3 regions of the Bariatricus sp. HCP28S3_A7 genome follow, and region 1 is predicted to be linked to each of the others. Evidence: predicted binding sites of a transcription regulator. Region 1 holds the regulator's gene; each other region holds the start of a gene.
The links. Region 1 encodes NrdR, which represses ribonucleotide reductase genes. Its sites were predicted from a motif close to CACAANATNTTGTG; they were not measured.
Positions count from the first base shown of each region.

Region 2: the regulator NrdR is predicted to act here: its motif matches at 1,911-1,924, upstream of nrdD (anaerobic ribonucleoside-triphosphate reductase).
Region 3: the regulator NrdR is predicted to act here: its motif matches at 1,668-1,681, upstream of nrdD (anaerobic ribonucleoside-triphosphate reductase).

Region 1 covers NZ_JBQHSG010000010.1:8,570-12,312, forward strand. Annotated here, with positions in the region: gene ACTNA4_RS08540 (prolyl-tRNA synthetase associated domain-containing protein) at 1-205, opposite strand, end outside; gene ACTNA4_RS08545 (PRC-barrel domain-containing protein) at 424-681, shown strand; gene ACTNA4_RS08550 (NUDIX domain-containing protein) at 711-1,427, shown strand; gene nrdR (transcriptional regulator NrdR) at 1,560-2,009, shown strand; gene coaBC (bifunctional phosphopantothenoylcysteine decarboxylase/phosphopantothenate--cysteine ligase CoaBC) at 2,058-3,257, shown strand; gene ACTNA4_RS08565 (ECF transporter S component) at 3,461-3,743, shown strand, end outside.
Region 2 covers NZ_JBQHSG010000002.1:243,431-247,173, reverse strand. Annotated here, with positions in the region: gene ACTNA4_RS02510 (SdpI family protein) at 1-38, opposite strand, end outside; gene ACTNA4_RS02505 (autorepressor SdpR family transcription factor) at 25-303, opposite strand; tRNA gene ACTNA4_RS02500 (tRNA-Trp) at 491-561, shown strand; gene ACTNA4_RS02495 (Lrp/AsnC family transcriptional regulator) at 824-1,294, shown strand; tRNA gene ACTNA4_RS02490 (tRNA-Trp) at 1,383-1,453, opposite strand; gene nrdD (anaerobic ribonucleoside-triphosphate reductase) at 1,990-3,743, shown strand, end outside.
Region 3 covers NZ_JBQHSG010000005.1:175,317-179,059, forward strand. Annotated here, with positions in the region: gene nrdD (anaerobic ribonucleoside-triphosphate reductase) at 1-1,652, opposite strand, end outside; gene ACTNA4_RS05650 (hypothetical protein) at 1,962-2,159, opposite strand; gene ACTNA4_RS05655 (L-2-amino-thiazoline-4-carboxylic acid hydrolase) at 2,244-2,513, opposite strand; gene ACTNA4_RS05660 (hypothetical protein) at 2,535-2,744, opposite strand; gene ACTNA4_RS05665 (ABC transporter ATP-binding protein) at 3,082-3,743, opposite strand, start outside.

The sequences.
Region 1 (3,743 bases):
GAAATAAATTCTTGCATACCCCGATCTGCAGTTCCTTCTCGATTTCCCGGCAGTCTTCAATGGTGTTGGCAATATCATGATCGACACCTTCATAGGGAATCTGCAGTTTGTCAAGAAAATCATAGACCCTTTCTTCTTTCGCCAGGCGTTTGGAACAATCCGGTTTGGAGGTGAAATGTATCTTACTGACATGAATGGTTTCCATAGTAAAGTCCTCCTGATGTAAAAATGATGAAATAATTGTATATGTGTAGTAAAATACTAGTGTACTGATAATTAATACTTATATCATAGCATGAAATCTGCAGTTTTCAAGAAAAAGCATGGAAGAATCAGGTCCGGAAGCCGGGAAACATCATATACTGGCAATAAGAAGAGTTCGGAGTGTGTGCCGTGAAAGAAAAATGTGACAAAGAAAACCGGATCCGTTTTTGCGAACTGAGAGAGAAGGAAGTAATCAACACCTGTAATGGGAGACGGCTGGGGTGTGTGACGGATATTATACTGGATAAGTGCTCCGGGACAGTGGAGGCTATCATAGTGCCGGGACCGGGGAAGGTGTGCGGGCTGTTTGGATATGATGCGGAATATATTATTCCGTTTGAATGTATCTGCAGAATCGGGCCCGATATCATTCTGGTAGAAATCTGCGAAGAGAAATTTTTAAAAACGTGTAAATAAGAAAAGAAAAAGAAGGAGAGGAATTGAAAATGGCAGCATTTTTGGAGAACATTGCCCTATTCAGGGGAAACGGAAAGAAGAATGATAAGGGGCAGGATCTGGAAGAATTTCTGGAAGAATATGATCCATATAAATATAAGAACCCCTGTGTGACAACGGATGCGGTTGTATTTTCCTGGTCGGATAAGGGAGAGGAATCGAAAGGGCCGAACCTGGATTCTGTATGGAAGGTTCTGATGATCAGGAGAGGGAATCATCCGTGCATCGGATGGTGGGCTCTCCCGGGAGGGTTTATTAATCTGAGGGAGAATCTGAGAGATACGGCGAAGCGGGAATTGATGGAAGAGACCGGTGTGGACGACCTGCCCATGGAACAGATCGCGGTGTATGGAAATGCGAACCGGGATCCGCGAGCGCGTGTGATCACCTCTGCATATATGTCTGTTGTGGAGGAAACCAAAGTGACGGTGCATGCAGGAGATGATGCGGATGCGGCTCTGTGGTGCGAGATTTACTGTGAAAGCGGCGCCTGGGAAAATGTAGAAGACGGAGGCAGGAAAAGAAGCCATTTCCTCAGATTGGAGAATAAGGCATATGAACTGGAACTTACGGCTGTGGTAGAAGAGGATTTAAAAGGGGACATTGTGCAGGAAAGAGACTTCCATGTCATGGATACAAATCAGATAGCCTGCGACCATGCGGCAATCATTGTACAGGCATGGCAGATTCTGAAAAGCAGGCTGTAAGTATTTCCTGGAATTTTGTTTGACAAGAAAATAGTCTACATTTATACTATTAATATTGAGGAAAAGGTCGCCACACGGGACCATAGTATTTTCCGGGGTGTGTGGGGAGAGAAAGTGACAGGAGGATAGAAGATGAAGTGTCCATATTGTGGTAACATTGATACCAGAGTTATTGATTCAAGACCGGCTGATGACGGGACATCGATCAGGAGAAGACGTTCCTGCGATGCCTGCAGCAAGAGGTTTACAACGTATGAGAAAGTGGAGACGATTCCGCTGATCATCATTAAGAAAGACAATACCAGGGAACAGTATGACCGTGCGAAGATTGAAGGCGGTGTTTTAAGGGCATGCTATAAGAGACCGGTGCCGACTTCTGAGATCCAGAAGACGATCGACACGATCGAGACCGATATTTTCAGCCGGGAAGAGAAGGAAATCCCGAGCAGTGTGATCGGCGAGATCGTGATGGGACATCTGAAAGAACTGGATGCGGTTGCTTACGTCAGATTTGCATCTGTTTACAGAGAGTTTAAAGATGTAAATACATTTATGGCGGAACTGAAGAAAATTCTGGAATAATGTGTTCTGGAAGCGGACAAGTAAACAGACGAAGGAGTGTACACTTTGATGGAGCAAAAGAAGACAGTTGTACTTGGAGTGACGGGCGGAATCGCCGCGTATAAGACAGCGTCGCTGGCAAGTATGCTGGTTAAGAACGGGTATGATGTGCAGGTACTCATGACGAGGAATGCAACGAATTTCATCAATCCGATTGTATTTGAGACTTTGACGAAGCATAAGTGTCTGATCGATACATTTGACCGGAACTTCGAGTACAGCGTGGAGCATGTCGCACTCGCCAGTGTGGCAGATTTGGTAATGATTGCCCCGGCGACTGCGAATGTGATCGGGAAACTGGCTCACGGAATTGCAGATGATATGTTGACCACGACTGTGATGGCTTGCCGACGATGCCCGAAATTCATTGCGCCTGCGATGAATTCGGAGATGTATCTGAATCCGGTAGTGCAGGATAATCTCGCGATCCTGAAAAAATACGGATATGAAGTGATCGAGCCTGCCGAGGGACATCTTGCATGCGGAACGAGTGGAATCGGGAAAATGCCAGAACCGGAAGAACTTTATGAATATATTTATCATGAGCTGGCATGGGAAAAGGATATGATTGGGAAGAAGGTTCTTGTTACGGCAGGGCCGACGCAGGAGGCCATTGACCCGGTACGGTATATCACCAACCATTCTTCAGGAAAGATGGGATATGCGGTGGCGAAAGTCTGTGCCGCAAGAGGAGCTGATGTCACACTGGTGAGCGGACCGACTTCTATTCCAAAGCCGATGTTTGTGAACGTGCTTCCGGTCACGACGGCAAAAGAGATGTTTGAAGCAGTCAGGAGAGAATCTGAAGATGCCGATATTGTCTGCAAGGCGGCCGCGGTTGCGGATTATCGCCCGAAGTATGTGAATGATCAAAAAATGAAGAAATCCGGTGAGCAGATGGTTCTGGAACTGGAGAAAACGGATGATATTCTGAAATACCTTGGAGAACATAAAAAACCGGGACAGTTTCTGTGTGGATTTTCTATGGAAACAGAGAACATGGTTGAGAATTCCAGAGCAAAACTGGAAAAGAAAAATCTGGATATGATAGCGGCAAACAATCTCAGGGATGCCGGAGCCGGTTTTCAAGGTGACACGAACAGGATGACTCTGATTACCAGAGAAAACGAGACTGTACTGCCTCTTTTGAGTAAGGAAGAGACGGCGGCGCGGATTCTGGATATGATTCTGGATCAGATGAATTCATAAATAAAAATCATGGTAACTGTTCAGAGCCAACCTCGAAAACACTTCGTGTTTCCTCAGTGTGGCGTATCCGCCAAATAGATTTGTACAAAAAAGTGCTCACGAATGCAAGCATTCATCGCCCTTTTTTGACAAATCTGCTTGGCTCTAAACAGTTACAAATCATGTATTGTATCTCGAAATGAGAATAATAACAGGAGAAAAATATGAAGAAGAACAAAGAAAAAAAGGGTACTCGTTGGATGGTGAGCGTTGCACTGATGGCTGCAATCATAATTGTGTTGGCAAATACGCCGCTTGGCATGATTCAGCTTCCTATTATAAAGGCAACAACCGTACATATACCGGTGATTATCGGGGCGATTCTTTTCGGACCGCTTGCAGGAGCGATTCTGGGCAGTGTTTTCGGGATTTGTTCGCTGATCAGCAATACAATGGCACCGACACTGCTGTCGTTTGCGTTTTCACCGTTTCTTGCCTCGAATCTGG
Region 2 (3,743 bases), on a different contig from region 1:
AGCAGTGTAGTAAGGATCAGAGTCTTATTTTTTTTCATCAGAAACACCTCCAAATTGTGAAAACCAAAGCATCATTTCTTCAAATACGGATACATTGATTTCATAATAAATGTAATTCTTGTAGCGGGACTCGAAAACCAGTCCGGCTTTTTTGAGTTGTGATAAGTGATAGGAAATTGTAGCATTGGTCATATCAAAATTTTCCGCAATCTCGCCGGCGGACTTTTTGCCGTCCTTAAGCAGGACGAGGATCTCCCGGCGGACCGGATCAGACAATGCTTTAAACGTATCTGCGAACGCCAAATGATCACCTCCAATTGGTATAAGCATTTAGAAATATTTCTAAATAGAATATATCATGAAGAAACCATAAAATCAACATCTATTTAGATAAAAATCTAAATAGGTAATTTGGAAATTATTATTGACAAAAGTGTCTGTTCATGATATAAATATCAAGTAGCCTTTTTTGAGGTAAATAATTGAATATAGGGGATTGGTCAAATGGTATGACAGGAGTCTCCAAAACTCTTAGCGGGAGTTCGATTCTCTCATCCCCTGTCAGATAAAGCACTGATAATGTTGAACTTGTAACATTTAAGTGCTTTTTTGTTTGTTAGATAAAAAAATTGTGTTCGTGAAAAAGAGTATGAAGGAAATACTTTATTGACAGAATAATTGATGGATGTTATCATACAGAATATTAACGAATATTTGCACAAAGATGTACTTTGCTATAAAAGCAGTACATCTTTTTTCTTTTCCCAAGATATAACAAGGATTAGACACTACAGAACTTAAAATCGACTGGAGGCAAAAACTTATGAAAAATCATGAATTAGATTCTGTTGATCACACAATTTTAAATATCTTACAACAAAATGCCAAGCTTCCACTTAAAGAGATTGCGGAAAATGTTTATTTATCTGTACCTGCAGTGTCGGCAAGAATCGAAAAAATGGAAAAAGAAGGTTATATCACAGGGGATCAGGCACAGGTAAATCCTATTGCATTGGGTTACCATATCAAAGCTTTGATTAATCTTGAGGTTCCTCCGGAAGAGAAAAGTGTATTTTATCCATATATCAAAGAATGCTTAAATGTCGTTGAATGCAACTGTGTAACCGGAGAGTATTCTATGGTGCTGGAAGTATTATTTCCAAGCACCGTGGAGCTTGATAAGTTTATCGGTGAATTGCAACGCTTTGGAAGAACTAAAACCCTTATAGTTTTTTCAACTTCTGTGGAACATAGAGGAATTCCGGCAAACCCGAATGAGATAGTACGTGAATGATCTTTTTTTGTAAGAGAAAGTAAAATAATCATTGTATCAAAAAAGCACTAAATACGCTGAACCGCAACATATTTAGTGCTTTATCTGACAGGGGATGAGAGAATCGAACTCCCGCTAAGAGTTTTGGAGACTCCTGTCATACCATTTGACCAATCCCCTATGTATTGAATTGATTTGCGTGAAATCATACTGTATTCTTATACCATAGTTTGTAATATTTGTCAATCAATATCTTTGAAAATAGAGTGCCGGGAAGTAAAAAAATAATGGGAGTGAAAGTTGAGGTTTACGTGCTAATCTGTAATTATTTTGTTTTAGAACGTAGTGGTTGGGGAGTATTACGTTTTGTTTTCAATTTGTTGCTGTATTCGCTATACTAGTATATCGGCTTGGTCATTAAGCTGAATTAAGATAATCAGAAAATAATGTATTTCATTTCGAAGTTCTTGAGTTGTATATGTACGTTGGTAGACACCGATATAATTGGCAGAAATTATTTTTGATTCAAAGATAAGAGTTGCAATTTTCTGAAAAAATGTGGAAATGAAGAATTTTAAAAATATGGCGATTTGCTCTTTTATTTTGCCATGGATTGGTGTATGATAGATAACGTAGCCACCAAATATAGTGGAGAAACGCAAAAGTGACGCAACATTTGGTAGATGTTGATAGGGGTTAAAGGTAAGGAGAAATATATGGATACAGTAGTAAAAACAAGGGTTATCAAGAGGAATGGGGAAGAAGTATCATTTGATCAGACTAAGATTGTGAATGCGATTGAGAAGGCTAATCAGGAGATTGCACCGATTCATCAGATGAATCAGCATCAGATTCTGGCGATCGCAGATACCATTGCTCAGAAGGCAGAAGAGATGACACATGCTGTTCATGTGGAAGATATACAAGATATGGTAGAGACCGGAATTATGGAGATGCGTGGGTATGAGGTGGCGCAGAAGTACGTGCGCTATCGTTATAAGAGAGAACTGACTCGTAAGTCCAATACTACAGATAATGGAATTCTGTCTCTTCTGGAACACATGAATGAAGAAGTGAAGCAGGAAAATTCGAATAAGAATCCGGTCATCAATTCGACACAGAGAGATTATATGGCAGGAGAAGTAAGTAAGGATCTGACTCGCCGTGTCCTTTTGCCGGAAGAGATTGTACGTGCACATGAAGAAGGAATCATCCATTTCCATGATATGGATTATTTTGCACAGAAGGAACATAACTGTGATCTGATCAACCTGGAGGATATGCTTCAGAACGGAACGGTGATCAGCGAAACGATGATTGAGAAACCGCACAGCTTTTTTACTGCTTGTAATGTCACCACACAGATCGTAGCACAGGTAGCCAGCAACCAGTATGGCGGACAGTCATTTACACTGTCTCATCTGGCACCGTTTGTGGATGTGAGCCGTCAGAAAATCCGTAAGAGTGTGATTGAGGAGAGAATGGAATCCGGTGAATCACTGGATGAAGGAATCATCAAAAAAGTGACAGAGCGTCGTCTCCGTGAGGAAGTGAAGAGCGGAATCCAGACGATCCAGTATCAGCTGATCACGCTGATGACCTGTAACGGACAGGCACCGTTTGTGACTATGTTCATGTATCTGGATGAGGTCCCGGAAGGACAGACCAGAGATGACCTTGCGATGATCATTGAAGAAGTACTGATCCAGCGTATGCAGGGAGTTAAAAATGAGAAGGGTGTCTGGATCACTCCGGCTTTCCCGAAACTGATCTATGTGCTGGATGAGGATAATATCACAGAAGAATCCAAGTACTGGTATCTGACAGAACTGGCAGCAAAATGTACCGCAAAACGTATGGTTCCGGATTACATTTCCGCAAAGAAGATGCGAGAACTGAAGCAGGGCGATGTGTACACCTGTATGGGATGCCGTTCTTTCCTGACGGTAGAAGATTCTCAGCGCAATCCGGATGGAAGCCACAAATACTATGGAAGATTCAATCAGGGAGTTGTGACGATCAATCTTGTAGACGTTGCATGTTCTTCCGAAGGGGATATGGATAAATTCTGGGAAATCCTGGATGAGAGACTGGAACTTTGCCACAGAGCACTCCGCTGCCGCCACGAACGTCTGCTTGGTACCGTTTCAGACGTGGCTCCGATCCTCTGGCAGCATGGAGCACTGGCCAGACTGAAAAAGGGAGAGAAGATCGACAAACTGCTTTATAACGGATATTCAACGATTTCGCTGGGTTATGCAGGACTTTATGAAATGTGCGTGCGCATGCTCGGTAAATCACATACAGATCCAGAGGCGAAGCCATTTGCACTGGCTGTTATGCAGAGACTGAATGATAAATGTAAAGAGTGGAAAGAGGCAGAAAATATTAGTTATTCTGTTTACGGAACACCGATGGAATCTACAACCTACCGCTTTGCAAAATGCCTGCAGCGCCGGTTTGGAATCAT
Region 3 (3,743 bases), on a different contig from region 1:
GCATACAGATGCCCATCCTCTTTCTTGAACTCCTGCACCTTTTTATTGATATATTCCAATGTTTCCAGTGCAAACTCCCCGTCTTCCACCAGAGACTTTTTATTATACAGCTGCTGCAGCTCATTCAGCGCCGTGATTCCAAAGGATGCTGTCGCCGATTTGAGAAGTGGCTTGATCTTATCATGCGGTTTCAGATGACCGCCATAAAATCCACCCTCACAGTATGCCAGCGGATTGGTTGACGCACGCAGCTCGCCGAGATAATCATAGGTACGAATATGCAGCTTCCGAATCAATTCCAGATAATAATCCAGCACTTCAAAGAAATCCCGGTTCTCCTGCCTTGATTTTGCAAGGATCATCGGAAGATGCAGACTGACTGCCCCGATATTAAACCGCCCGACAAAGACCGGTTTGTCATCATCATCTGCCGGATTCATTCCGCCTCTTTCATACCACGGTGAAAGGAACGCCCTGCATCCCATAGGGCTTACGATCTTCCCATATTTCTTGTACATACTTGGAACATACCCTTTTCCGGTAAGGCTCAGCCAATCAGGATACATCGTTTTTCTCGAACATTCAATCCCGGCTTCAAACAGATCCTCCGCCGGAGCTCCCGGTCCATGAAGCTTCTCATCATACAGAAATACAAGTTTCGGGAATAATACCGGCTTTTTATGTCCGGCCTTACCCTGACCGTTCTTGCGAACCTCCAGCATAGTTTTCGTAATCAGCTTTCCATATTTACTGATATTCGTTCCACTCGTCACGGTGATGAACGGATAGTCCCCGCGGCTTGATGAAACAGAGTTGAATTTATATTCCCATCCCTGGAAGCCCTGCTCCATCTCTTTTTCAAGATCCTTCCACGCTACTTCCTGTGCGGCCTCTTCCGGAAGCCCCAGTGAACGATATTTTTCAAGATGTAATTTATGTGACTTCTCGGCATATGGCTCCAGGATCTCATCCACACTCGGCACCGTAAATCCTCCGTACTGCTGGCTTGCAGCGCTCAGCACAATATCTCCGATCACATCAAAGGCTGTGTCCAGTGTCTTGGGTTCATTATACCACAGATTTCCCATCTCGAACCCTCCGGTCAGAACATTTTTCACATCAAACAGGCAGCAGTTCATCGTATCCCTGCGCGCTGACATATCGTGAATATAAATATACCCTTCCCGGATCGCCTGAAGCTCCTCCACAGTCAGGAAAAATTTCTTATAAAGCTCTTTGTTCAATTCATTGAAAATCAGACTTCTCTTCGTAGACACCAGCGCACTGTCCGTATTACTGTTCTCCTTATCCCCGATGTACATGATCGACTGGCTCTTCCGGTAAACCTCATCCAGCATGTGCACAAAATCCTGCTTATAATTCCGGTAATCCCGGTAACTCTTTGCCACGATCGGATTCACTTTCTCCAGAGCGCCTTCCACCACATTGTGCATCTGGGCAATCTGAATCTCCTTCACTCCCAGCTCAAGGACCTTCTCTTCCACAAACCGGCAGATGAACTGAATGTCTTCCTCCGTAAACTGAATCAGGGCACGATAGGCAGATTTATTGACAGCCACAACGACTTTCTGTACATTAAATTCTTCTTTCGTTCCGTCCTTCTTGATCACTCTGACATCCTTCAGATCCATAAATCGTCTCCTTTCTACTATATATTGTGTTTGTTGTATTATTTTAAAACAATATTATGTGCTTTATTTTGCTTTTCTATTTTACCATTTCTCCCGGATTAAGTCAATGTTCTTGTATTTACTGCTCCAAATATAAACATGAAAAAGTTAATGTACGCTCTTGGCACGTAGCCCGCAGTAAATGCTGGCTACTGTGTGAAAAGTAACATGAAAAAAACAGACATTCCACGTATGAACACGAAACATCTGCTTTTTCTAAATCCCCCTATCCTTTAAATTATCCACAGTTTCGACCATAATCTGATGATCCTATTCCGGCTGCTCGGCCTCCTGTTCAGGTAGCACGATTCCACAGCAGGTGAATGACCCGAATCCTGCGGATGCAATAATATTTCCACAGACCGGACATACTCCTTCTGCGTAAGTTTTTTCTTTTCTCTCAGTTCTTTTCTTGTTTTTCCGATTACATATCCCATTTACATTTACCTCTCTTTGCTGTTTTTTCATAGCTTTATTGTATCTTCCATTTAAAAAAACAGCAACCTACGAAGCGTAGAGCAACTGTGTGCCAGGCAACCATGAGACTTCCTTCTATTTCTTTCTCCTCACGAACCGGATCTTACACACCTCATCCCCATTCGCAATCGTCGCGGGCAGATCCAGCTCGCATCCGAAACTCTCCGCAATTCCCCTGTCACCACACATCGCATGATCACAGAGCACCCGGATTTCCTCATCCGTACATCCCTGCTTCTGCCACGCTTTCACCAGCGGACAATAATGAAAATCAATATCCAGATGATCATCCGTACACTGCTTGATATCCATCTCAAAAACCCACTGTGCAAACTTCGAAAACAACGTTTTCTTCAGCCCCTTCAGCTAATCCCTGCCGCCTGCCTTCTTTCGCAGATTTGCCCCCTGATAAAGACCACATCTGCGGATCGCATCCGGCGCATACTCCTTCGAATCCAGCCCTTTCTTCTTCGCCTCATCACAAAGCAAATACATCCAAAGCGCCCGGTGCTCCAACTGCTCCCTGATCGCAACAATAAGAGGATTCTTAATCTTTGGTTCATTTTTAATACTCATCTCTTCTTCCTCATCCCACCAGCACCCGGGGCCCTCGCCCCAACAAACTCTCCCTCAACCTCCCCTTCCTCATCCCACCAGCGCCAGGGGCCCTCGCCCCGCACGCGCGTCCCCCAAACAACCGTACGTAGAGTCCTTGGAAAGTACCAGCCCGCGCAGATGTTCGGTAGGGATTACGGAGGTTAAGCGAAGCGCGGTGGAAATCCGTGCCAAAAATGTTAGGGCCCGAGGTGGGAGACCCATTGGTCAACCATCTCGGACCCTTACAGTTTTGTGCACTAGTTCCACCGCAGCGCAGCCTCGGAGTAATCCCTACCGAGCATCTGCGCGGGCGTCCCTAATTCCCACACTCAATACTTATTTCATTAAACATCTTCAATATCTCATCCACCGGCATCTTCGCCTTCTCTTCCCCGCTCTTATCAATCACGCACTCACCCTGGTGCATCATAATAAGCCGGTTTCCATACTCCACCGCATATCTGAGATTATGCGTCACCATAATTGTAGTCAGTTTCTTCTCCTTCACGATCTTATCCGTCAGTTCCATGATCAGTTCCGCCGTCTTCGGATCCAGCGCTGCCGTATGCTCATCCAGAATCAGGAATTCGATCGGCGTCATGGTAGACATCAAAAGTGCCATCGCCTGCCTCTGGCCTCCAGAAAGAGATCCCACTTTCACATCCATCTTATCCTCAAGTCCAAGGCCAAGCTGCGCCAGAGATTCCCGATAATACTCGATTCTGGCTTTATTCGTTCCTCTTCCCAGTCCAAAGAACTTTCCTTTATTATCCGCCAGTGACATATTTTCAAGAATCGTCATGGACGGGCAGGTTCCCATCGCCGGATTCTGATAAACCCTTCCAATCTTCCGGTTTCTTTTATATTCCTTTTCCCTGGTAATATCCTTTCCGTCGATCAGAATGCTTCCCGCTTCCACCGGAATACTTCCGCAGATAATATTCAGCATAGAAGTTTTGCCTGAGCCGTTGCTTCCTA